DNA from 4 places in the Pseudahrensia aquimaris genome. Region 1 is predicted to be linked to each of the others. Evidence: predicted binding sites of a transcription regulator. Region 1 holds the regulator's gene; each other region holds the start of a gene.
The links. Region 1 encodes LexA, which represses DNA repair genes until DNA is damaged. Its sites were predicted from a motif close to TGTTCNNNNTGTGTTCNG; they were not measured.
Positions count from the first base shown of each region.

Region 2: the regulator LexA is predicted to act here: its motif matches at 3,086-3,103, upstream of recA (recombinase RecA).
Region 3: the regulator LexA is predicted to act here: its motif matches at 1,923-1,940, upstream of ACFQ14_RS00300 (ImuA family protein).
Region 4: the regulator LexA is predicted to act here: its motif matches at 1,554-1,571, upstream of ACFQ14_RS11750 (DNA recombination protein RmuC).

Region 1 is NZ_JBHTJV010000013.1:97,662-103,387, reverse strand. It holds gene trpD (anthranilate phosphoribosyltransferase) at 1-53, shown strand, start outside; gene trpC (indole-3-glycerol phosphate synthase TrpC) at 50-865, shown strand; gene moaC (cyclic pyranopterin monophosphate synthase MoaC) at 870-1,346, shown strand; gene ACFQ14_RS13990 (molybdopterin molybdotransferase MoeA) at 1,343-2,542, shown strand; gene lexA (transcriptional repressor LexA) at 2,674-3,369, shown strand; gene ACFQ14_RS13980 (ComEC/Rec2 family competence protein) at 3,382-5,726, opposite strand, start outside.
Region 2 is NZ_JBHTJV010000026.1:257,889-263,614, reverse strand. It holds gene ACFQ14_RS17035 (DUF1176 domain-containing protein) at 1-151, opposite strand, end outside; gene ACFQ14_RS17030 (D-alanyl-D-alanine carboxypeptidase family protein) at 148-960, opposite strand; gene ACFQ14_RS17025 (pseudouridine-5'-phosphate glycosidase) at 1,120-2,043, opposite strand; gene ACFQ14_RS17020 (PfkB family carbohydrate kinase) at 2,077-2,961, opposite strand; gene recA (recombinase RecA) at 3,223-4,329, shown strand; gene alaS (alanine--tRNA ligase) at 4,568-5,726, shown strand, end outside.
Region 3 is NZ_JBHTJV010000002.1:61,047-66,772, reverse strand. It holds gene ACFQ14_RS00305 (Y-family DNA polymerase) at 1-1,172, opposite strand, end outside; gene ACFQ14_RS00300 (ImuA family protein) at 1,069-1,893, opposite strand; gene ACFQ14_RS00295 (glycoside hydrolase family 9 protein) at 2,093-5,206, opposite strand.
Region 4 is NZ_JBHTJV010000009.1:622,898-628,623, forward strand. It holds gene ACFQ14_RS11745 (CAP domain-containing protein) at 1-274, opposite strand, end outside; gene ACFQ14_RS11750 (DNA recombination protein RmuC) at 310-1,527, opposite strand; gene def (peptide deformylase) at 1,638-2,195, shown strand; gene fmt (methionyl-tRNA formyltransferase) at 2,205-3,101, shown strand; gene truA (tRNA pseudouridine(38-40) synthase TruA) at 3,101-3,856, shown strand; gene ACFQ14_RS11770 (phosphopentomutase) at 3,920-5,140, shown strand; gene ACFQ14_RS11775 (adenosine deaminase) at 5,137-5,726, shown strand, end outside.

The DNA.
Region 1 (5,726 bases):
TCGCCCACCTCGTTGAAGTCTCCAATTCCAGTGCGAAGGTTGCCAAGGCATGAGCGATATTCTGGCGAAAATCGAAGCCTATAAGCGCGAAGAAATCGCAGCCGCAAAAGCTGCTATCCCGCTGGTTGAACTTAAGGCAAAAGCGGCAGATGCAGACACCCCACGCGGCTTTGAAACAGCGTTGCGGGCCAAATTGTCGGCAGGCGATTACGCGCTCATTGCAGAAATCAAAAAAGCCAGCCCGTCCAAAGGTATGATCCGGGAAGACTTCGACCCGCCAAGCCTCGCCAAAGCCTACGAGCAAGGCGGTGCAGCCTGTTTGTCAGTGCTTACCGACACGCCTTCTTTCCAAGGTGCGCCGGAATACCTGATGCAAGCCCGAAAGACGACGTCCCTGCCCTGTCTGCGCAAAGATTTCCTCTACGAGCCATACCAAGTCTATGAAGCCCGCGCGTGGAACGCTGATTGCATTCTCATCATCATGGCCGCACTAGCCGACGACGAAGCCAAGGCGATTGAAGAGACGGCATTCGAGCTTGGCATGGATGTGCTGCTGGAAGTGCACAACCGCGAGGAATTGGACCGGGCGCTGAATCTCACATCCCCCCTGCTCGGCATAAACAACCGCAACCTCAAGACCTTTGATGTAAGCCTGACAACGACCGAAACGCTGGCCCCGCTGGTGCCGGAAGACCGCATAATTGTTGGCGAAAGCGGCCTGTTTACGCCCGTCGATCTCACCCGAATGGCTGCATGCGGCGTGGAAACGTTCCTCATCGGGGAAAGCCTGATGCGCCAAAACGACGTAGCCGCAGCCACAAAGGCCCTGCTTGATCGTAAAGCCAGTCGCACGGACGCGGCCTGACCCGATGACCGACCTCACCCACCTCAATCAGGAAGGGGAAGCTCATATGGTTGATGTGGGCGACAAAGCCCATAGCAGCCGCACCGCGATTGCAGAAAGCTGCATCAAAATGCTGCCCGCGACGCTTGAAATGATCCTCTCTGGCGACGCCAAAAAGGGCGACGTGATCGGCACCGCAAGGTTGGCCGGAATAATGGCGGCAAAGAAAACGTCTGACCTCATTCCCCTGTGCCACCCGCTGGCTCTGACCAAGGTTGAAATCAGGCTGGAAGCGGACGCAGCTTTGCCGGGCATTCGCATACAGGCTCTGGCGAAGGTCAATGGTCAAACGGGCGTAGAAATGGAAGCGCTCACCGCTGCATCCGTTGCGGCACTCACGATTTACGACATGGCGAAAGCCGTTGACCGCGCTATGGAAATTGGCCCCACCCGCTTGCTCAAAAAGAGCGGCGGCAAATCGGGCGAGTGGAGCGCGTCGTGAGCGCTTTGATGCCGGTTGCCGATGCCTTGGCGGCCATTCTTAAAACCAGTGAAGTTTTGGCATCTGAAGATGTAGCGCTGCGTCAGGCTGCTGGCCGCGTGTTGGCACAAAATATAAGCGCGCTGCGCACACAACCGCCCTTTCCTGCCTCTGCAATGGATGGCTATGCGGTTCGGGCGGATGATATTGCCTCTGCGCCTGCAAACCTCACATTGGTTGGCGAAAGCGCGGCTGGCCACCCCTTCCACGGCTCCATCAGCACGAACGAATGCGTGCGCATTTTCACAGGCGCGCCCGTGCCAGAGGGCGCAGATACGATACTGATCCAAGAAAACGCGCAGACAACCGGCGACTCCGTCACCGCATTGCAAGCTGAAGAAAGAGGCCGGTATGTCCGGCCAGCTGCACTGGATTTCGCCGAAGGTGATGAATTGCTGTCAGCGGGTGAAATTCTCGACGCCGGCAGCCTTTCCCTCGCCGCAGCCATGAACCACCCGGCCCTGCCCGTGCGCCGCAGGCCGCTGGTAGCAATCATCGCCACGGGTGACGAATTGCGCGTGCCAGGATCGAAGCTGGAGCCGGGGCAGATTATCGCGTCCAACACGTTTGGTGTGGCCGCTTTGGTGGAGAAAGCCGGTGGCAAGGTTCTCGATCTGGGTATCGCATCCGACACGATGAAATCGCTGGAGGAAAAATTCAAAGCAGCACAAGGCGCAGACATAGTGGTTACACTTGGCGGCGCGTCCGTGGGCGATCACGATCTGGTGCAGGATGCGCTGGAAACACGCGGTGTCACGCTGGATTTCTGGAAGCTCGCCATGCGCCCCGGCAAGCCTGTAACTTTCGGAACCGCGCCCTCAGGACAGCGCTATCTCGGGCTGCCCGGCAACCCCGTATCATCGCTCGTTTGCACCACCATTTTCCTCGCCCCGCTGATAAAATCCATGCTCGGGCTGCCCGCACAAACGCATCACCAAACCGCACGCTTGGCTGTGGATCTGCCACAGAACAATGAGCGCGAGGAGTATGCCCGGGCGACATACGAATTAATGGACGGCGATTGGTGGGTAACACCGGCTGCTAGCCAGGACTCGTCGATAATCCGGCTCTACCACCAATCAAATTGCCTGCTCATTCGGCCTGCCAACGCACCCGCTCTGAAGCGTGGCGCAACATGCCATGTGGTCCCTCTTTAGATCAGTCTTTGCAAACAGGGTTGCAGAACGAAGAAAGAACATGTAACGATGTTCACGCTTTGTATTTTCTGAATCGCGCATGTCAGTTCAGCTGATGTCCGCGCAGACGGCCAGCACGAAAGGCCCACACCATGCTTACGCGCAAACAGCACGAATTGTTGATGTTCATCCACAACCGTCTCCAGGAAGACGGTGTTCCCCCGTCTTTTGACGAGATGAAGGATGCGCTGGAATTGAAATCCAAATCCGGCATCCACCGCCTGATTACCGCTCTGGAAGAACGCGGGTTTATCCGGCGCCTTGCAAACCGCGCGCGCGCCTTGGAAGTTTTGAAGATGCCGGAAGGTTTTGCACCTGTTTCCGCTGATGCCGAAAAGGCTAAATCATTTATGCCAAGCGTTATCGAAGGCGGCTTAAGCAAAGCTGCGGCGTCGGTTTCTGAATCGAGCACGGTTCCTGTCATGGGCCGCATTGCTGCCGGCACGCCGATCTCGGCAATCCAGGAGCATACCCACGATATAGCAGTGTCCCCCGACATGCTCGGCATGGGCGAACACTACGCTTTGGAAGTGAACGGAGACTCGATGATCGAAGCCGGTATTTTTGATGGCGACACGGTCGTCATCCGCCATGCCAACTCGGCCGAACCCGGTGATATCGTCGTCGCTCTTGTTGATGACGAAGAAGCAACGTTGAAAACATTCCGAAGAGAGAATGGGCAAATTGCTCTGGTCGCAGCCAACCCCGCCTATGAAACGCGGCTGCTCGATGCCAATCGGGTGAATGTTCAAGGCAAACTCGTCGGACTGATCAGGCGCTATCACTGATAACGTCTGCGCTTAATCCACAGCAAAGCGGTGCCGCGTCCAAAGTCGCGGCGCGGCGCTGAAAGATTTTTCGACGCGCAATTTTATAGCTCGCGTCGAACCTTTTGATGCTGAATTTGCAGAACCACCGATGTGCAGAGCATGAGCACCATGTCGACGCAGGTTTTTTTGGTCGATGATCAAGGGGCGCTCAATTTCAGCCATATCAGAACACAATCCATCGGCAGCAAACGGCACGATCAAAATATCCGCCATATGACAATCATCGCCCAATCCGTGACGTGCTGAAATGTGGGCAATCACGAGCCCCTGCGTCTCGAATGAACACCCGCCCAGATCACAGGCAAAACGCTCTGCAACCTCGTTGCCCCCAGAAAACGGATAGGCACGTTGCCAGATTCCGACTGAAAACTTCTCCGCCCTTGGACGCAACAGTGCCATGTTCCCTTGGCTGCCAAACACCGCTACCTGCCGGCCATTCTCCAAAATTAAAACGTCAGGCCGAGCGCTTTTCCCCGCCATAAGCCCAGCCAGAATGAAGAATCCGACGCCGATCAGACGCAGGCGTGTCTTTAACAAGCACAACACCAACAACCCTAGTGTTGCGAAAATCAAAGTGGATACCGTCAAACGTCCAGTAGCTCCGCTCGGGCCGTGCTCCGCAACCCATTTTGCGACACCCACAACCCCTTCCACCCCCATAGCCATCACCCAAAGCGGGTAAGATTCGAGCCCGAATGGCATCGCCAAAACAGATATCAAAGCCAGCGGCATCACAATCACTGAAACCAACGGCATCGCTGCCAGATTGGCGATCAAACCAAGCGCTGCAACCCTGTGGAAATGATAGGCAGCAAACAACCCGGTAGCGAGCCCCGCGACCAAGCTCGTCATCGCCAGTCCGCCAACATCGCGCACGATAAACCGGCGCAATACTGAATGTCGCTGCCATTGCGATGCTTTGCGTTTCTCGCGGGTGCGTTTGGTTAGCACCTCATAACTCGCCACCAAGGCGGCAACCGCTGCAAAAGACATCTGAAACCCGGGCATCAAGACGGCTTCCGGCGTTATCAGCAAAACGATCAAAGCGGCAATCGCCACATTACGCATCGTGAGCGCACGCTGGTCCAACATCACCGCCACCAACATGATTGCCACCATGATCCAAGCTCTTTGGGTTGCAACGCTACCACCCGACAGAACGAGATAGATCGTCGCTGCGAGCAACGCTGTCGCAGCCGCCCACTTTTTCACAGGTCGCGTCAGCGCAACCGAGGGCGCGCAGGCAAACCCAACCCGCATGAGCGCGATTACAGTTGCTGATAAAAGCGCCATGTGTAGACCGGAAATTGCGAGAATGTGGGCCAATCCCGATAACCGCAATGCCTCCGCCGTTTCCTCGTCTATGCCGCTCCTGTCGCCCACAATGAGAGCGGAAGCCAAGGCACCGCTTTGCCCAGGAAGCGCTGTGCGAATAACGCTGACAATCGACTCGCGCACCCCGTTGACGCTCGGCCAGCCGCCATCTTCAGCGCTTCCCAATCGCTGAGGCTTGCCCAAGAAAAAGCCAGAGGCTCCAATGCCGTCAAACCAGGATTGAAACGCAAACGAATAACCGCCCGGATAAGAAGGCCCGGATGGCGGCGCCAGCCGTGCTTTGCCCGCAATGCGTTCACCAGTCGCTATATTTGGCCCTCCCTTGCGTGCGGTAACACGAACGAGCGCGTTGAAGTTTTCCGGCAGAGCGCCGCGCCCTCCTGCCGAAGCATCTGGCAAGACGGTATAGCGCACACGTCCGTCGCTGCGCCGCTCGACACGCTCCACCGTCCCCTTCAGGTCAATCACATATGCACGCGAAAGCATGGTTGTGTTCAGGCTCGCCGTGCGCCAATGCGCCGCACTCGCACCGAGCGCAAATATGCACAGCGCCAATGCCCCACCACGCAACAAGCTGCGTCCCCGGCTGTGCAAAGCCGGGCCGCCACGCAGTGTATACGTGGAAAACGCGCAGATCAGAGCCAAAACCGGAAAGGCAAATGCCAGCGGTTCGCGGGGAACGTTGAAATATGTGATACAGCCGATCGCGAAAAACACTGGCGACCACAAAAAGAACACACCGGCCGCCTGCTCTCGCGTCAAAGCATTGCTCAGATCGTCCAAAACAGTTCGCGTAACCTGCGCAAGCCGCAATTTCAGCCTTTGCGGCGCTGCGGCAGGTAGATGAAACTGCTCGGGAAGCGCGGGGCTCGCATCGCTCCACAGAGCCGTTGGCAGCAGCGCATCCTCCCCAGGCTCGTGCACATCGAAGCTAACCGAAGGATCGGCGTAGAGGTCCACAGCCTCGGTTACCGGCAGCC
Region 2 (5,726 bases), on a different contig from region 1:
CATATCGTCTGGGTTTGTCCGCGCCTTCCGCATACACATCACATTCGGCTTTGACTGCTTCCAATTCTCGATCAAGGGCTTCATTGGCAGATGCAGGCATGGCTGCCAGCATCAAGCCACCCAGCGCCAAGGCTGTCGTAAGCCGCATCATCTGGCGTATCGGTTCATCAATTGCACCATGCGCTTGTTGCGCACGCCGCCAGAATTCTCGCCCATAACCACGCCCACATAAGAGCGGCGCCCACGGGTGACCGATGTAGCAAGGTTAAACCCGGAAGCGCGGGTGTAGCCCGTTTTGATGCCATTAGCGCCCTTCAATTGGCCGAGAACGCGGTTGTGTCCGCGTATCGTGCGGTTGCCAAACTTGAACGAAGTCTTGCCGAAATAATGGTAGTGGTGGGGAAAGCGCCTTTTCAGCGCGATGCTAAGCTTTGCCATGTCGCGTGCCGTGCTGATCTGACCCCGATCAGGCAGGCCGGATGCGTTTTTGAAAGTCGTTGAGTTCATGCCTAGTGAACGGGCCTTTAGTGTCATCGTGCGGGCAAACTGCGCTTCTGAGCCGCCCAACCGTTCGGCCACTGCCGTGGCCACATCGTTGGCAGATTTGACCACCAGCGCCTGAATTGCCTGGTCAGTCGTGAGCGATTGCCCCGCTCGCAAGCCGAGCTTTGATGCAGGTTTGCGCGCCGCGTTGCGGGAAAAATAGATCGGCGTTGATTTGGTGAGTTGCCCACGATCCAGCGCTTCAAACAGCATGTATACGGTCATCATCTTGGTCAACGAAGCGGGGAAGCGGCGGGCATCTGCTTTTTCAGAATGCAGCACCCGGCCCGTGCGGGCATCCATGACTATCGCTGCATAGCGGGTGGGCTTGGGTGCGATTGGTTGTGGGTTCAATACGCCAGTGGTTGTGCAGCCAACCAGCAAGACGAGAGCCGCCGACATGGCTGCAAGCCGCATTAGCGCTCTCTTTGGTGCGTTGCGCATGGTCCGCCAACCCTGTTGCCCGATATTCAAGTGTCGAATCTTTCTTACACCGCCCGTTGCGCGTTTGGTTTAACCAGTCTGCCGCACAAGGCAACAATGCACGAAAAGCTGGCGGTGTGCATGTATGAAATGTCACACAGCAGGCATTGCGCGAGCAGCCTCTGCGCAGGCAATTTGGGCGGCAAGACGGCCATTGTTGACCACCAGTGCAATGTTGGTGTGCAGGCTGCGGCCTTCGGTCAATTCGAAGATGCGCCCCAATAGGAAGGGCGTCACTGCTTTCCCGCTCACGCCGTCAGAAGCGGCGTCAGCCAGCGCCTGCTCGATGTGGGCGTTCATCGTCTGCGCCGGTATTTCATCTGTTTTCGGAACCGGGTTGGCAATCAAGGTTCCGCCAGAAAGGCCAGATGCGCGGCGCATGGCGTTGTGCTGGGCAATTTCTGCGGCCGTATCCAGTCGAAGTGGCGAGGCGAGATTGCTCTCTCGCGACCAGAAGGCGGGAATGCGGTCTGCGCCATAAGTGATGACCGGTACACCTCTGGTTTCCAGCACTTCCAGTGTTTTTTCAAGATCGAGTATCGCCTTCGCGCCCGCACACACGACCGTGACAGGCGTTTTGGCGAGCTCTTCCAGATCGGCAGAAATATCGAACGTCGTTTCAGCGCCTCGGTGCACGCCACCAATGCCGCCGGTGGCGAACACGGCGATACCAGCAAGGTGCGCTGCAATCATGGTCGCTGCCACTGTGGTCGAACCGGTTTTACCCTGCGCCAGCGCATAAGCGAAATCGGCGCGCGACAGTTTCATCACATCTGTCGCTTTGCCGAGCTGTTCCAGTTCTTCATCTTCCAGCCCGATGTGCAGCACGCCCTCAAGAACGGCTATTGTTGCCGGTTCCGCCCCTTCATCGCGCACGGCTTGTTCGACAATGCGTGCTGTCTCGACATTTTGGGGCCAAGGCATGCCGTGCGTGATGATGGTGGATTCCAGCGCAACGAGCGGCGTGCCTGCCTCGCGGGCGGCTTCAACGGATTTGCTGTATCGGATGGAGAGCATGAATAAGTTCCGCAATTGCAGGTTGGGTTTGGCCTATAGAACGACAGGGGCAGCAAGACCAAGCGCTTGGCCGATATCGGCGCGATAGGGTCCGTCGATGGACAAGATCAACTGCGAGGCTTTAATGCCAGTTATAGCGGCATCACAGAGCGACTTGCCCGATGACAGTTCAAACAACGTCAATGCGGCCAACGCATCACCCGCGCCGGTGACATCTTTGATGGCGCTGAACTGTGAAACGGGCTGGCGCGTGATTTTGCCGTTTTCCAACATCCAAACTGGGTTTTGGCCCGCGCTGATAACCGCGGACTTCAACCCCTGTTTGGATAATTGCTGAAGAGCTTCTTCGACGGTAATGGCACCCTGCGCCAAGGCCAGTGCTTCGCCTTCGTTAGCGAAGAGCAAATCGATATTTGCAATCAGCTTTTGCAGCTTGCCGATCTTGGCAACAGAAACGCCCAAGGCACAAAGCTGCTCAGCGTTGGCTGCAATCGTTTCAAGAGCCTGTTCCGGTAGATTGGTGTCGATCACGGACCATCCGGAAGTGCTGGCTTCCGGCGCGCTGAAGCCGTCATAAATTGCCATGTCGGCTAGCGCGGCGACCAAATCGCCGTCATGATCTAAGATCGCGGTGTATTGCGCCGTTTGCTCGCCGGATTGAGCCAAAAGTGTCACTCTGCGCCGGGCGACCTCCTCGCAAACCATGTCTGCGGCGGCGTCTTCGCCCAAAATGGAGTGGAGCGTGATATGACACCCACAAGCGGCCAGCAGGCTGGCTGTATTAAGGGCTGCGCCTCCCACACGTTCCTGGAAACGCCCTGGCGTGGAGCGACCGGACAGAATTGGCTCACTTGCCCATCCCAATCGGTCAACATGAGAAGCGCCGAAGAAGACAAATGGGGAAAGGGTGGTTGTCATATGCCCGCGGTGCCACGAGCGGGCCGCTTGATCAAGGTTGTCGAATCGTGCGGGTGGGACATGTTCTGACGGCAAAAACTGTGACCTTCACATTCGGTCGAGAGTGGCAGTTTGATGTTTGACTGTGAACAAAATTAGAACAAATAGAGTTTTATTGCTTAATAACAATAACTTAAATTGGTATTTACAAATGAGAACAAAAACGGTACAAAAACACCAAATTGCAATGCACGCACAACACGTGAAATAAGGATGACCAAGATGGGCGCACCGAACCTAAAAGTGGTTGAGGACAAAAACGTGGATAAATCAAAGGCGCTCGAAGCAGCGCTCGGCCAGATCGAACGAGCGTTCGGCAAAGGCTCCATTATGCGCCTTGGCGCGAACGAGCAAGCGGTGGAGATCGAGACGATCCCAACTGGCTGTCTTGGTCTCGACATTGCGTTGGGCGTTGGCGGTTTGCCAAAAGGGCGGATCGTTGAAGTGTATGGCCCTGAATCGTCTGGTAAGACGACTCTGGCACTGCACGTGGTGGCTGAAGCTCAAAAGAAGGGCGGTATTTGTGCCTTTGTGGATGCCGAGCACGCGCTCGATCCGGTCTATGCCCGTAAACTTGGTGTTGATCTTGAAAACTTGTTGATCTCCCAGCCTGATACCGGCGAGCAAGCGTTGGAAATCACCGACACGCTTGTCCGTTCCGGCGCTTGTGATGTGCTGGTGATCGACTCGGTTGCCGCTCTTACCCCGCGTGCTGAAATCGAAGGCGAGATGGGCGCGTCACTTCCGGGCCTTCAAGCTCGGTTGATGAGCCAGGCGTTGCGCAAGCTCACAGCGTCGATTTCACGGTCGAACACGATGGTGATCTTCATTAACCAGATCCGCATGAAAATCGGTGTCATGTTCGGTTCGCCCGAAACAACCACCGGCGGTAATGCGCTCAAGTTTTACTCGTCCGTGCGCCTCGACATTCGCCGCATTGGCGCGATCAAGGATCGTGACGAGGTTGTTGGCAACCAGACACGTATCAAGGTCGTCAAAAACAAGCTTGCGCCTCCGTTCAAGCAGGTCGAATTCGACATTATGTATGGCGAAGGTGTCTCAAGAATGGGCGAACTGGTTGATTTGGGTGTTACAGCCGGGATCGTTGAGAAGTCCGGTGCATGGTTCTCGTACGATAGTCAGCGGCTGGGGCAGGGGCGTGAAAATGCCAAGACCTTCCTCAAGGAAAATCCCGAAGTTGCGCAAGAGATTGAAGGCAGAATTCGTCAAAACGCCGGTCTTATAGGAGAGAAGCTTCTTGATGAGCCGACAGGCAAGGATGAAGAAGGTTCCGAGGCGGATTTGGATCTGGGAGAAGCTGCAAGCTGATCGGCCTGCTTCTGGGCTATATACTCACAAAAGGCCGCTTCGATCCGAGGCGGCCTTTTTGTTGGGGGTGCTCATTGTGGCTTTGGGTTGAACTGATCGGCCCGGCTCGTTTCAAGTGTGCGCAATGCACAGTTGAAATTATCCTGCGAAACTGGTCAAAGCTGCGCAATCCTGTGTTGCACTCTTGTTCAACGTTGGGACATTTCAACGGCATCAAAACTTTGGGAACATACATCCAATGACCGGCGTAAACGATATTCGCTCTTCCTTTCTCTCGTATTTTGAGAAGAACGGACACACGGCGGTTGAATCCTCACCTTTGGTTCCGCGCAATGATCCCACTTTGATGTTCACCGCCGCTGGTATGGTGCAGTTCAAGAACGTCTTTACGGGGCTGGAAACACGTGACTACACGCGCGCCGCCACATCGCAAAAGTGCGTGCGGGCAGGGGGCAAGCATAATGATCTTGATAATGTTGGCTACACGGCCCGTCACCACACATTTTTCGAGATGTTGGGCAATTTTTCGTTCGGCGATTATTTCAAAGCGGACGCCATCGAATTGGCGTGGAACCTTCTAACGAAAGAATTCGGTCTGGACGCCGCCAAACTGCTCGTTACCGTCTATCACACGGACGACGAGGCTTTTGATCTTTGGAAAAAAATCGCTGGATTGAATGATGAGCGCATCATTCGCATCGCAACGTCGGATAATTTCTGGTCGGCTGGTGATACCGGTCCTTGCGGGCCGTGTTCAGAAATTTTCTTCGATCATGGCGATCATATCTGGGGCGGTCCTCCGGGGTCACCTGAAGAGGATGGCGACCGTTTTGTGGAGATATGGAATCTGGTTTTCATGCAATACGAACAGGTTACGCCCGATGAGCGCGTTGATCTGCCCAAGCCGTCCATAGATACCGGCATGGGTATTGAGCGTATCGCTGCCGTGCTTCAAGGCACGCACGACAACTATGAAATTGATCTTTTCAAAGCACTGATCCGCGCCAGTGAAGAAGCGACGGGAGTAGGGTCGGATGAAAAGACACGTGCCAGCCACCGTGTCATCGCGGATCATTTGCGCGCTGTTTGTTTTCTGATCGCTGATGGAGTTTTGCCTTCAAACGAAGGGCGTGGCTACGTTTTGCGCCGCATCATGCGCCGTGCAATGCGCCATGCCAGCCTGCTGGGAGCGCAAGACCCGCTCATGTGGCGGCTCGTGCCAGCCTTGATCGGGCAAATGGGCAGTGCCTATCCCGAACTTGGCCGCAACGAAGCATTGATGAGCGAGACGCTAAAACTGGAAGAAACGCGGTTCCGCAAAACGCTCAACCGCGGTCTTTCATTGCTTGATGAAGCCAGCGCTGAACTCAATGAAGGCGATAAGCTGGATGGTGAAA
Region 3 (5,726 bases), on a different contig from region 1:
TGCTGGGCCTGTTCAGCGTCCATCATGTCATGCTGGTTTATGTGAACAGGCTCTGCGCCGATTGCTTCCAGCACGAACAGGTCGATCCCGTAACCGCAATCAATGTGGTCTAATCTGTCATTGAACAGACGGCGTATGGAAGCGGGTTTGTTGACGGGTTGTGAAAGGGCGACATGGGTTGACCCCAGCCCTCCGTCGGCACGGTATCCTATCAGCTGAAACCGTCTTGCCCCTTGGCCAGCTTTGGCCAACAGGGCGCAGAGTTCCGGCAAAAGCTCATCGAGCACAAGGCCAATCGCACCCTGTTCAAGCGCCAATTCCGGGCATGGCTTTGTGATGCGAAACTGCTTTGGCTCTTGAATGTATCGCAATGGCTCAGCCACCGCGCCGCAAAGTTGATCCAGCCGCCATTGGACAGAACGCGCCGCTCCCTGTGCATCACGTTTGCTGCGCGACTTGGCCGTTTCCCGAAAGCGCCGTTCCAGTGCAGAGCGCGGCAAAGGCCTTACATCACCGATGCGTTTTAACCCCAACCGTTTGAGCAAAACGACCGTATCGTCTTCCAGCCGCAAAGCTTCGACCGGGAGCCCATCCAGCGTGTCCGGCTCATGATTTCGCGGCAGGATGTGCACCTTCGCGCCACCATAATGCCCCAACGCGTGACAGGCCGCAGGCGTATCGCCAAACGCAAGGTATGTGGTGAACCCCATTCTGCCCAGCCGGTCGGCTATATCCTCGGCCATCTTATGTTCGCCGCCAAACAAATGGTCACAGCCCTCCGTGTCCAGCAGGAAGCCGTCTGCCCCATGAAAGGACACTGCGGGAGAATAGCGCAGCATCCAGCGAGCCAGCGTTGAGAGCGCTGCGTGATCTGCCGCAATGTCGTGCTGCTCAACCCGAAGCGCAGGCATCATCGTGCGTGCGTCGGCCAGTTTCATATCCGGCCATAGACCTTCATTTTCAGCGTCCGGCCCAACCGCGCTTATGCGTGTGCCTTTCGCACCATTGGTCACAAGAACCAGCGGTCCTTGCGGGCGGGCGTCAGCCAAAACTTCGCTTTTGGCCGCTTCATCCCACCATGGCTTTGGCTGGCCCTCCCGTCTGTTTTGGACTTTCAGAAACCGTTCGATGGGAAAGTAGGGAAGTCTCACGAAAAGAATGCGTCTGGTCATCCCAGCTAATCCTCCATGGGTAGGATGCGTTGTTGGTGATCTGGTCTTGCTGCATTTCAGGCATCGTTCGGCCGCTGCGAACTCTTGGCAGCGCCACGCGCCATGTGGGAAGGCCGGGGCCGAATGGGTCCAATGGATCTTCTTCACCCTGACACGGAGCTATCTGCCAGCGCGTCAGCGCCGCAGACCCGCGCCCGCTATCGGATTGTGCGTTCAATAACAGGCAGGGGCGATTATGGGTTTTGCACAGCATGGAAAGGCGACGCGAGCCCACAAAGGTCGGTCGCGGCCCCTCACCAATCACAGCTGCCACACCGTCTGTTTTAAGCGCCTCTTCCATCGCAAAATGCAGATGCAGAGGATGATTGACCTTCGCAAAGATGATCTGTGCGGGGGATATACCGTAGCGTTCGACGCCATGGGCGTAGAGCTGGCCAAAATCACCCACTTGGTCCGAAGTCACACACCAGATAATCGGCTGTGACGAACGAAGCCGAGCCAGCAACCCAAACGAAAAACCAGTAAGAGACGGCATGTCAGTGGAGCGCAACGGCTCCACTTCATGCAGTCCCGCGTGGCTCAGCCCGCCAGATGGCAAGCAGGCATCAATCCGTTCAACACCAGTCTTCCATGCGTTATGATTGGCGTCATCGCCTTCGGCAATAGTGGGAAAAAAGCCCTCAAAACCTACCTTTTCTAACTTCTTTTCAGAACGCTGCATAACCACCTCTCAAATCAGAAAGATGATTATGTTCCTATTTTGTTCTCATTACGAGTCATAATTTCCTATCTCAAAACCAAAGGTCTGCTTTTGCGTTCAATATAGTAAAGCCAGTGCGCCCGCTCTCGACCAGACTCGCACCCAGCATCTACAGAATGTACCCCCTCACTGACGAAAAAGTCTGCAAAAACTGTTCCGATCAGACAAAGTCGAAATCGCTGATCTCTTCTTCCGCCATGCCCTTTAAGACAACCGAGATTTGGAACTCCTCAAGGGCGAGCATTAAGTCCATGCCTTGCTGGCTTATCACCAAGCCATCAGTGCCCGTCTCCGAAAAATTCAGTTTGTCGGTGTTGATATCGAAATCCAGTACCGTGTCGTTGCCAGACCATCTCACAAATTCGAATACGTCTTCACCTTCACCGCCGGACAAGACATCGTCACCCCACTGACCATTGATAACATCATCACCGGCACCGCCGTGCAGTTTGTCAGCGCCTAAACCGCCCCGCAAATCATCGTCGCCTTCGCCTCCTCGTAAAATGTCGTCGCCGCCGGAACCGATCAGCTCGTCATTTCCTGTGCCGCCATTGAGAATGTCATTGCCAACATCGCCAAACAGCAAGTCGTCGCCTGTCCCACCCAAAGCACGGTCATCGCCTTCGCCTGCCCAGATGGAATCGTTACCGGCCCCACCTCTGATAGTATCGTTACCCTCATCACCAGCCGCGCCGTCATCACCGTTGCCGAGATAAATGAGGTCATCGCCGGCGCCGCCGACAAGAAAGTCATCTCCGCCTAAACCTTGCAATATATCGTCCAAGCTGGAGCCGTTCAGTGTGTCCCGCTCTTGAGTGCCAAAAAGCGTCACGCCATCAGGCGCTTCTGTGGGCGGTTCAGGCACATCGGTTTCCGGCTCCATTGGTTCTGGCTCTACAGGCTGCGTCGGTTCGACAGGTTCCGGCTCCACTGGGTCGGGAGCGGTCGCCTCATCCACGCCATTGAGACTGGCCAGATATCCCGAAACAAAAGTCACATCCATCAGACCTTGCTGAACCGTATATTCGGTCACCGGGACGTTGAAAAAGTAGCCGTTGAAACTCTCGGTAATGGGCGAGTCGATGCCTGCGGGATAAATGGCTGATTCAACGGTATCGGTATAAAACCCCCCAAATTTTTTCACGTCCGCCCCGCCATAAGCCACGATACCGGGAGGCGCATCGCGGCCCAGAGTATCCGCGTCAACAACCAGAAGCTCCCCTGGTTGCCGCACACCGTTTGGCGCAAGATCGGAAACGCCGGTGAGATAACTCATGTTCAGCGGATTTGCGCCTAGCGCGAACTGAATTTCGTCTTGCGCCAGTTCGAGGTATTTCTCCTCGCCTGTTAACGCGTGAAGCCTTGTGTAAATATCGGCTGCATAGCTTGGCTGGGAGTGCGTCGCGCCGAATCCATAGCCAACGAAGGGGTTCCAAGTTTGCCCCCACGCTCCCCTGTCGAATTCCTCCAGTTCACGGACTTCATCAATCAGGTCTTCGATGCCCCGTTGCGCAACGGCTTGGTCCACTCCATCCAGTTCCGTGCGGCTATAGGTGAACGCCGCTTCATACTGATGCTCGGTGAAGTCGATCTCAGCCACTTCCTGCGTGTAGTTCGTGGTCGCCAGATAAAGCTGGTTGTAAGCCTCGTCTCCTGTTGCGCGATAAAGCTCTGCCGTTGCGAGATTGCGCGCAAGGCTCTCCTCCGGCGCTGATAGATTTGCCTCACCAATGTTGTCTTCAGCCCACGCCATGGCGCGCTCTGCGGCTGAAAGGTATTCCGCTGCTCTCACCTCGTCATAAGCTTCCACAACAAAAGCAGCTTTTGCCGCGGTGGCTGCAAATTCCCAAGCTGTCCAAGGGTCGGCTCCATAGGCATAGACTTGCTTAGCTTCACCCCATGAACCTTCAGCGAAGTCCGGCGGACCATTGGTTTCAAGGCCGCCCAGCACACTTCCATCATCCCGTTGCATACGCATGAAAAAATCGACGTTCCAAAGAGCTTCATCCAAAATATCGGGCAACGCATTGTCCTGTTCAGGGATCGACAAGCCATTTTGCTCGGCGAACTCTGGCGCTATCTCCACCAACTCGATGAGTTTTCGGCTTGCCTCCAAGTGCTGTGGGCGACGATCAAAATCACCCGCGTCGTGCCACCCACCGAACAGATCATCTACTGTTTCGCCTGTGAGGTTTTCCGCGAACTTCTCAAAGGGATCTTCCAGACTAGGATTGTAGCCCTCTCTCGATTGATCAATCCGTACAGTGGTGATCTGGACTTCTGTGCCCTCAGGAAGTGACGCCGGGCGCGTCCAATCTGTGAACTCTTCTTCTAAGGCGATGCCGCTGCGCTGATGATAAAATCCGCTCGCGGCGACATCAAAGACCTCCGCCCAGTGATTGTCGTCAATTGTGAAGCTTTGAGAAATCCCGACGCCTTCTACGTTTATGTGGAATGTTCCGCTGCCCTCGAAAGCAGAAAAATCCAAAGCGAAAACGTCTGTCTTGTTGAAGTTTTGCGCAAAGTCCGTGACTTCCGTTGCTGCAACATCAAGCGTGGCCGTGCCTTCAAAAACCGCCTCGCCGGTGCTTTCGTCAATCAAAGCAAAAGCAGTCCCTTCCTCAAACTCCGCCGGAGCGTCTCTATCGCGTGCTGCATCAAAGCCATTCCATGAGGACAGATAGGCGGTCTTGACCACATCGTCCGGGTCATAACCCGTTAGATTCACATGAACCGCTTCGGAAACTGTAGCGTCTCGATCAACGACCAGTTCGAGCGTTTCGAACTGGTTATCATTGAATGCAATAGAAAGCGTATCGCCGTCTGCAACCGGCCTGTTCAGTTTGAGAAAAACGCTCTCGATGGTGGCAAATTCCGCATCGAAAATGCTCTCCCCTACCCGCGCAGTCTCCTCGATATTGGCTTTGCGGGACACCGTATCAATTGCAATCTCCTCGCCGTTGAGCGTGATTGTCCAACCAGTGCTGTCGTCCAAAGCGCCGGACGTGAACAGATCGGCAAGGGGCGAGGCTTCGAATTGATCGATGGCCTGAAAGTATTGCCCATCAGGGGTAACCCGCCCAAGGGGTTGTCCATTCTCATATATCCATTGGCCGAACTGATCCGACGTAACCCCATCCGGCAATTCCGTTGTCTGGGCAGCATCGATCACCCGACCCAGCTCAAAACGAAGCTGAATGGTATCGCTGCCGACCGTCGAAAGCTGAAGGTCGGTATTAGGGTCTTGAACGAAGAATTGCGGCGAAGCTGACATGCGAAGTTCTCCAAAAACTGCCAGCACCCGCACCAGATGGAGCAGTTTGAAGATCGCATATTCAAATCAATTTGGATGAGACCGCTATTTGAAACGTGATTTTGGAGAATTATTGCTGCCACAATGTTGCTCACCAGACCAAGTTGCCAATAGCGTTTGGTTGAAAGCCCTCCTCAATTGGGTTCATCACTTTTTCGCTGTATGGCCTAGCCGAGGCGATAGACTTTCGGTCGTTCAACGGCAGTGCTGAGGTTGTAGAGTTCGGCAATAACATCTGATCAGCCATCACAAACCAAGAACTCGTGTGCGCTTCTGACGCCGTGGACGGCTCTCTCACACCACCTGCGCAACGGTGGTTGGATTAGGCTGGAAGGAGAGCAGATATGAAACAAGTTACTACGATCGGATTGGATATCGCGAAGTTGGTTTTTCAACTTCATGGAATTGACCGTGAGAATGATCACCGAGGGCACTCAACCGCCCGAACTCACGTGTCGCCAACTAATCCACACAGTCATTC
Region 4 (5,726 bases), on a different contig from region 1:
CCTCGGCCAGATTTTCGGCCGCCAGCCTGTTGTATCCCGCGCGTTTCAAGCGCTGTGCGAAGCGCTGGCCACGCTCGGTGTTGTGCGTCATTTTGAGATGCTTTGCCATCAGCCGCGACTGCTCTTTGGCCATGCGCTCCAGCACAGGGTCGCGCTGCAAGACCGACAGACCAAATTTGCGCCGCACATCGTTGACCGACGAATACTGGCTTTTGGTGTTGCCAGATACATTCAGCCCGCTTTCCAGCACTGAAGTGCTGGTGCATCCAGCCATCGTTAGCCCCAAAAGCGCTGTTGCTAAAACTGTTCTCACTGTTCGCCACTCTCTATCGCGCGCAGGAAAGGCTTGCCCTTTTCTACCGGCTTGGTTTCCTCCGGCGCGCCGAACTCCAAGCTTTCGATCTTTGCGCCATGACGCGTAAGCTTGTCGGTAGACGTTAAAATCTGATCAATATCTTTGGCCGCCAGGTCGTGATGGCTTTTCAGCTTGCGGATGCGATCGTCAAGGCGGCTGAGGTCGGTCATGAACTTCATCACCTCGCCTTGAATAAGATGCGCCTGCTCACGCATCCGTGCGTCTTTCAAAACCGATTGGATCACCTGCACAGACAGCAGCAACAGCGAAGGGGAGACGATAACGATGCGCGATTTATGTGCTTTTTGAACCACGCCTTCAAAATGCTCATGGATTTCCGCAAAGATCGATTCCGATGGCACGAAGAGAAAAGCCGTGTCCTGCGTTTCGCCCGGCACAAAATATTTCTCGGCTATATCCTTCACGTGAACTTCCAAATCCCGTTTGAAGTCCGCTCCTGCAATCTTTCGTTCATCGGCATTCTGGGCCTCTTGCAGGCGCGACCACGCTTCCAAGGGAAACTTCGCATCCACCACCAGAACAGGTCCGTCATTGGGCATTAAAATAGTACAGTCGGGCCGCTTTCCATTTGATAGTGTCGGTTGAAACTCAAACGAGCCCATCGGCAGACCATCTTGCACGATGGCCTCCATCCGGCTTTGACCAAACGCCCCGCGGGTCTGTTTGTTTTGCAGGATTGATTGCAGCCCCACAACGTCTTGCGCCAGCGATTGGATGTTGTTTTGCGCGGTGTCGATCACAGCCAGCCGCTCCTGCAGTTTAGCAAGATTTTCCATCGTGTTTTTCTGCGTATCCGCCAGCGATTGTGACACCCGTCCGGTTACGTTCGCCAACCGCTCATCAAGTTGCTTGGAGAACGCCGATTGCTGAACGGTTACGCTGTCTTGCATCGAGGCCAAACGCCCCGTCAGCTCGCTCTGCGTGGCAACGAGCTGGGCCATGCGCGCCTCTGCCTCCTGCGCGCGCAATTCGTCTTGCTGGCGAAGATACTGCGCCTCAAGCGCCCGCATTCTCGCGCTGCGCCAAATCGAAAACAGGAAAAACAGCGCCAGCAAAAGACATAAGCCGAGCGCAATGATGAGAAAATCGCCAAACGACAGCACTGTTGTGCCGATGGTCAGGAAATCGCGGGAAAAATCGAAAGCGTTCATCGCGGGAAACTAGCCGATTCGGGGGATAGAATGAAACAAGAACATTTTTTGCGTTGGTTCAGCGCCCTCGCATCGTTGACCAGCGAAGGGCGAAGCACTATTTCACCGCCATGGCCATTCTACCGCTCGTTCATATTCCCGACCCCATTTTGCGCGCTCCGTCCAAGCCGATAGAGCGCTTTGATGGTGACCTCCAGAAGTTCCTCGATTCCATGCTGGAGACGATGTACGACGCGCCGGGCATTGGGCTTGCCGCCGTGCAGGTGGGTGAACCGATCCGCGTTGTTACGATTGACTGCGCCGAGCGTGAAGTGAATGAGCGTGGTGAGGAAGATCCGGACCCTAAGCGTGAACCGATCTTTCTGATAAATCCGGAAATTGTCGCCACATCGGATGCGCCAAATGTTTACGAGGAAGGCTGCCTGTCGATCCCCGACTATTATGCAGAGGTTGAACGGCCAGCCGAGTGTACGGTGAAGTTTCTCGATCGGGATGGCAAAGAGCAAACCTTGGAAGCCGATGGCATCATGGCAACGTGCATTCAGCACGAGGTCGACCATCTCAATGGTGTTTTGTTCATCGACTATCTATCGAAGTTGAAGCGCGACATGGTGGTGCGCAAATTCACAAAGATTGCCAAACAATCCGGCAAGCCCTTCATAGGATAAGCCCCGCTTATGGCGCTCCGCATCATCTTTATGGGCACGCCTGAGTTCTCCGTGCCAACGCTGCGCTCGCTGCACAATGCGGGCCACGAGATTGTTGCCTGCTATACGCAGCCTCCGCGACCGGCGGGCAGGCGCGGGTTAGAACTGACGCCCTCGCCGATTCATAAAGCGGGGGAAGAATTAGGCATTGCGGTTTTCACGCCAAAATCTTTGAAAGGTTCGGACGAGCAGACCGAGTTTGCTACCCATAAGGCTGACGTTGCGGTTGTCGTCGCTTATGGGCTTTTGCTGCCGCAAGCCGTCCTCGACGCGCCGCGACATGGCTGTTTCAACGGGCACGCGTCGCTTTTGCCCCGTTGGCGCGGCGCTGCGCCCATCCAACGTGCGATCATGGCAGGCGATAGCGAAACAGGAATGATGGTGATGCAGATGGAAGCCGGCTTGGACACCGGGCCTGTAGCGATGACGCGCAAAGTTCCGATCACGCCAGAAATGACCGCTGGCGATCTGCACGATACGCTATCGCAAGAGGGTGCTGCGCTAATGGTTGAGGCGATGGCCGCGCTGGAAGATGGAGTGCTAACGCTGACGCCGCAATCGGAGGAGGGCGTCACTTATGCTTCCAAGATTTCCAAGGAAGAAACCCGCATCGATTTCACTCAAACCGCCGAGCAAGTGCAGCGCCACATTATGGGCTTGTCACCGTTCCCCGGCGCTTGGACGGAAATGCGGCTCTCCGGCAAATCAACCCGCGTGAAGGTCCTCCGCGCAGCGTTGTCGGGCGAGGGCGTTCAGATCGCCTGCGCCAACAAAGACGTGATCCTCACCCGCTTGCAAAAGGCCGGTTCCAAGCCGATGAATGCCGATGAATTCCTGCGTGGCAACACGTTTGACGGTCTCGCCTAATGCCCCGCTATCGGCTGACCGTAGAATATGATGGGAGCCCTTACCGCGGCTGGCAGCGGCAGGACGATGTTCTCAGCGTGCAAGCAGCCATTGAGCAGGCGTTGGAAAATATCGGTGAGCCGGGAAGCATCGTCCAAGGTTCTGGCCGCACTGATGCTGGCGTTCACGCGCTGGGCCAGATTGCCCATGTTGACCTGCAACAGAAATGGACGGGTTTTCGTCTAACTGAGGCCGTAAACGCCCATCTGCGCCAGAGCGGTGAAACGGTGGCTATTCTTGACGCCGAAATTGTCGATGACGAATTCCATGCCCGCTTCAGTGCTATCCAGCGCCACTATATTTTCCGCATCATATCGCGCCGTGCACCGCTTACCGTGGAGCGCGGCTTGGCATGGAACGTGAAAGTTCCACTTGATATAGACGCCATGAATGAGGCCGCGCAGGTGCTCATTGGCGAACATGATTTCACAACATTTCGCTCTACAGAATGCCAAGCCAAGTCTCCGGTCAAAACCCTAGACACGCTTCGAGTCTCAAAGCGCCATCTCCATGGCGTTGATGTGATTGAAATTTCGACCACTGCAAGATCATACCTCCATTCGCAGGTGCGTTCGTTTGCTGGCGCGTTGAAGCTGGCAGGCGAAGGGCGCTGGACGGCGAAAGACATGCGTGTGGCGCTGGAAGCGCGGGACCGCCAAGCCTGCGCACCAGTCGCGCCCCCGCACGGACTGTATCTTGTGGCAGTAAGCTATTGATATGTTGAAGCGCGCCTCGCCCTGCGCCACACTACGTTCCATATTCAGCCGCAGGAGCTTTTCATGGCACGAGCCATTCTCATTGTTCTCGATTCAGTCGGCATAGGTGGCGCGCCGGACGCAGAAGCGTTTGGCGATGTTGGTGCCAATACGCTCGGCCATATAGCCGCTGCTTGCGCCCGTGGTGGCGGTGATCAGGAGGGTTTGCGAAGCGGCCCCTTGAACTTGCCCAATTTGGAGGCACTCGGTCTTTCCGCCGCTGCCAAGATGGCGACTGGTGAAGGATTAGAGGGTTTCGACAGCGATGGTCCGTTCAAAGCCGCCTACGGGTGCGCAGCGGAAGTTTCCAGCGGCAAAGACACCCCGTCGGGCCATTGGGAAATGGTGGGCTGTCCCGTTACCCGCCAATGGGGGCATTTCCCTGAAACAGTTCCCGCTTTTCCCAAAGACCTCACCGACGCGATGATTGCGCAGGCTGAGCTTCCCGGTCTGCTGGGCAACAAGCACGCTTCGGGCACTGAAATTATCGAAGAGTTTGGCGCAGAACATATCCAATCTGGCAAACCTATCGCTTACACATCAGCAGATTCCGTGATCCAGATCGCCGCGCACGAAGAATTCTTTGGGCTGGAAAATCTCTATCGGCTGTGTGCCATCACGCGAAAACTGGTTGATCCGCTCGACATCCAGCGCGTTGTCGCACGCCCCTTCCTTGGCAAAACGTCAGACACGTTTGAGCGCACGGGCAATAGGCGCGACTATTCTGTGCCACCGCCCGAAACCACCTTGCTCGATCGGGTTGAGGACGATGACCGGAGTGTTTTTGCGGTTGGCAAGATCGCGGATATTTTCGCCCATCGTGGCGTAACGGATGTGCGAAAGGCCAACGGCAACGACGCCATGTTCGACGCCACCCTTCAAGCGATGAAGGATGCGGCGCACGACGACTTCGTCTTCGTCAACTTTGTTGACTTCGACCAGTTGTACGGCCACCGCCGCGACGTGCCCGGCTATGCTGCCTGTCTCGAACATTTCGACCGTCGACTGCCGGAAATCATCGAGGCCATGCGCGGGGAAGACTTATTGATACTGACTGCCGATCACGGCAATGACCCCACATGGCACGGCACAGATCATACGCGAGAGCAGGTTCCTATCATTATGCTCGGTGCCGGCACCCACACCGGCCCTCTCCCCGCCGCACACACATTTGCCGACATTGGCGCAACGCTGGCGGTTCATCTGGGCATTGAACCCGGCCCGCATGGCAAGAGCCTGCTGTGACTGCGCATATTCCAAAAGCGGAACTCCACTGCCACATTGAAGGCGCGGCGGAGCCTGAGCTCGTGCTGCGCCTGGCACGGAAATACAGTCTGGATATGAGCGGCATCATCAAAGATGGCCGTTATGTCTGGTCAGACTTTACATCGTTCCTGAATTGTTACGATCAAGCATCAGGCGTATTCCGTGAACCGGAAGACTACCGGTTGCTGGCATATGATTATTACTCACGTCTGGCTGATCAGAATGCGATCTACGGCGAGGTTTTCGCGTCGCCCGATCATGCGGGCTTGATGGGAATTTCCTACACCGAATTGATCGGTGCGATTGCAGACGGAATCGAAGATGCAAAGGCCGATCACGGCATCGAAGGGCGCATCTTGGTCACGTGCGTGCGCCATCTTGGGCCGGAATCTGCGGAGCAGGTTGCCGAGCAATTGGCTGCCAACCCGCATCCACTAGTCACTGGCTTCGGCATGGCTGGCGATGAAAGAGCGTTTGAGGTTGCAGACTTTGCCAACGCGTTCGCAATCGCCTCAGACGCTGGCATGGGCCTCACCGCCCACGCAGGTGAACTGCGTGGACCGCA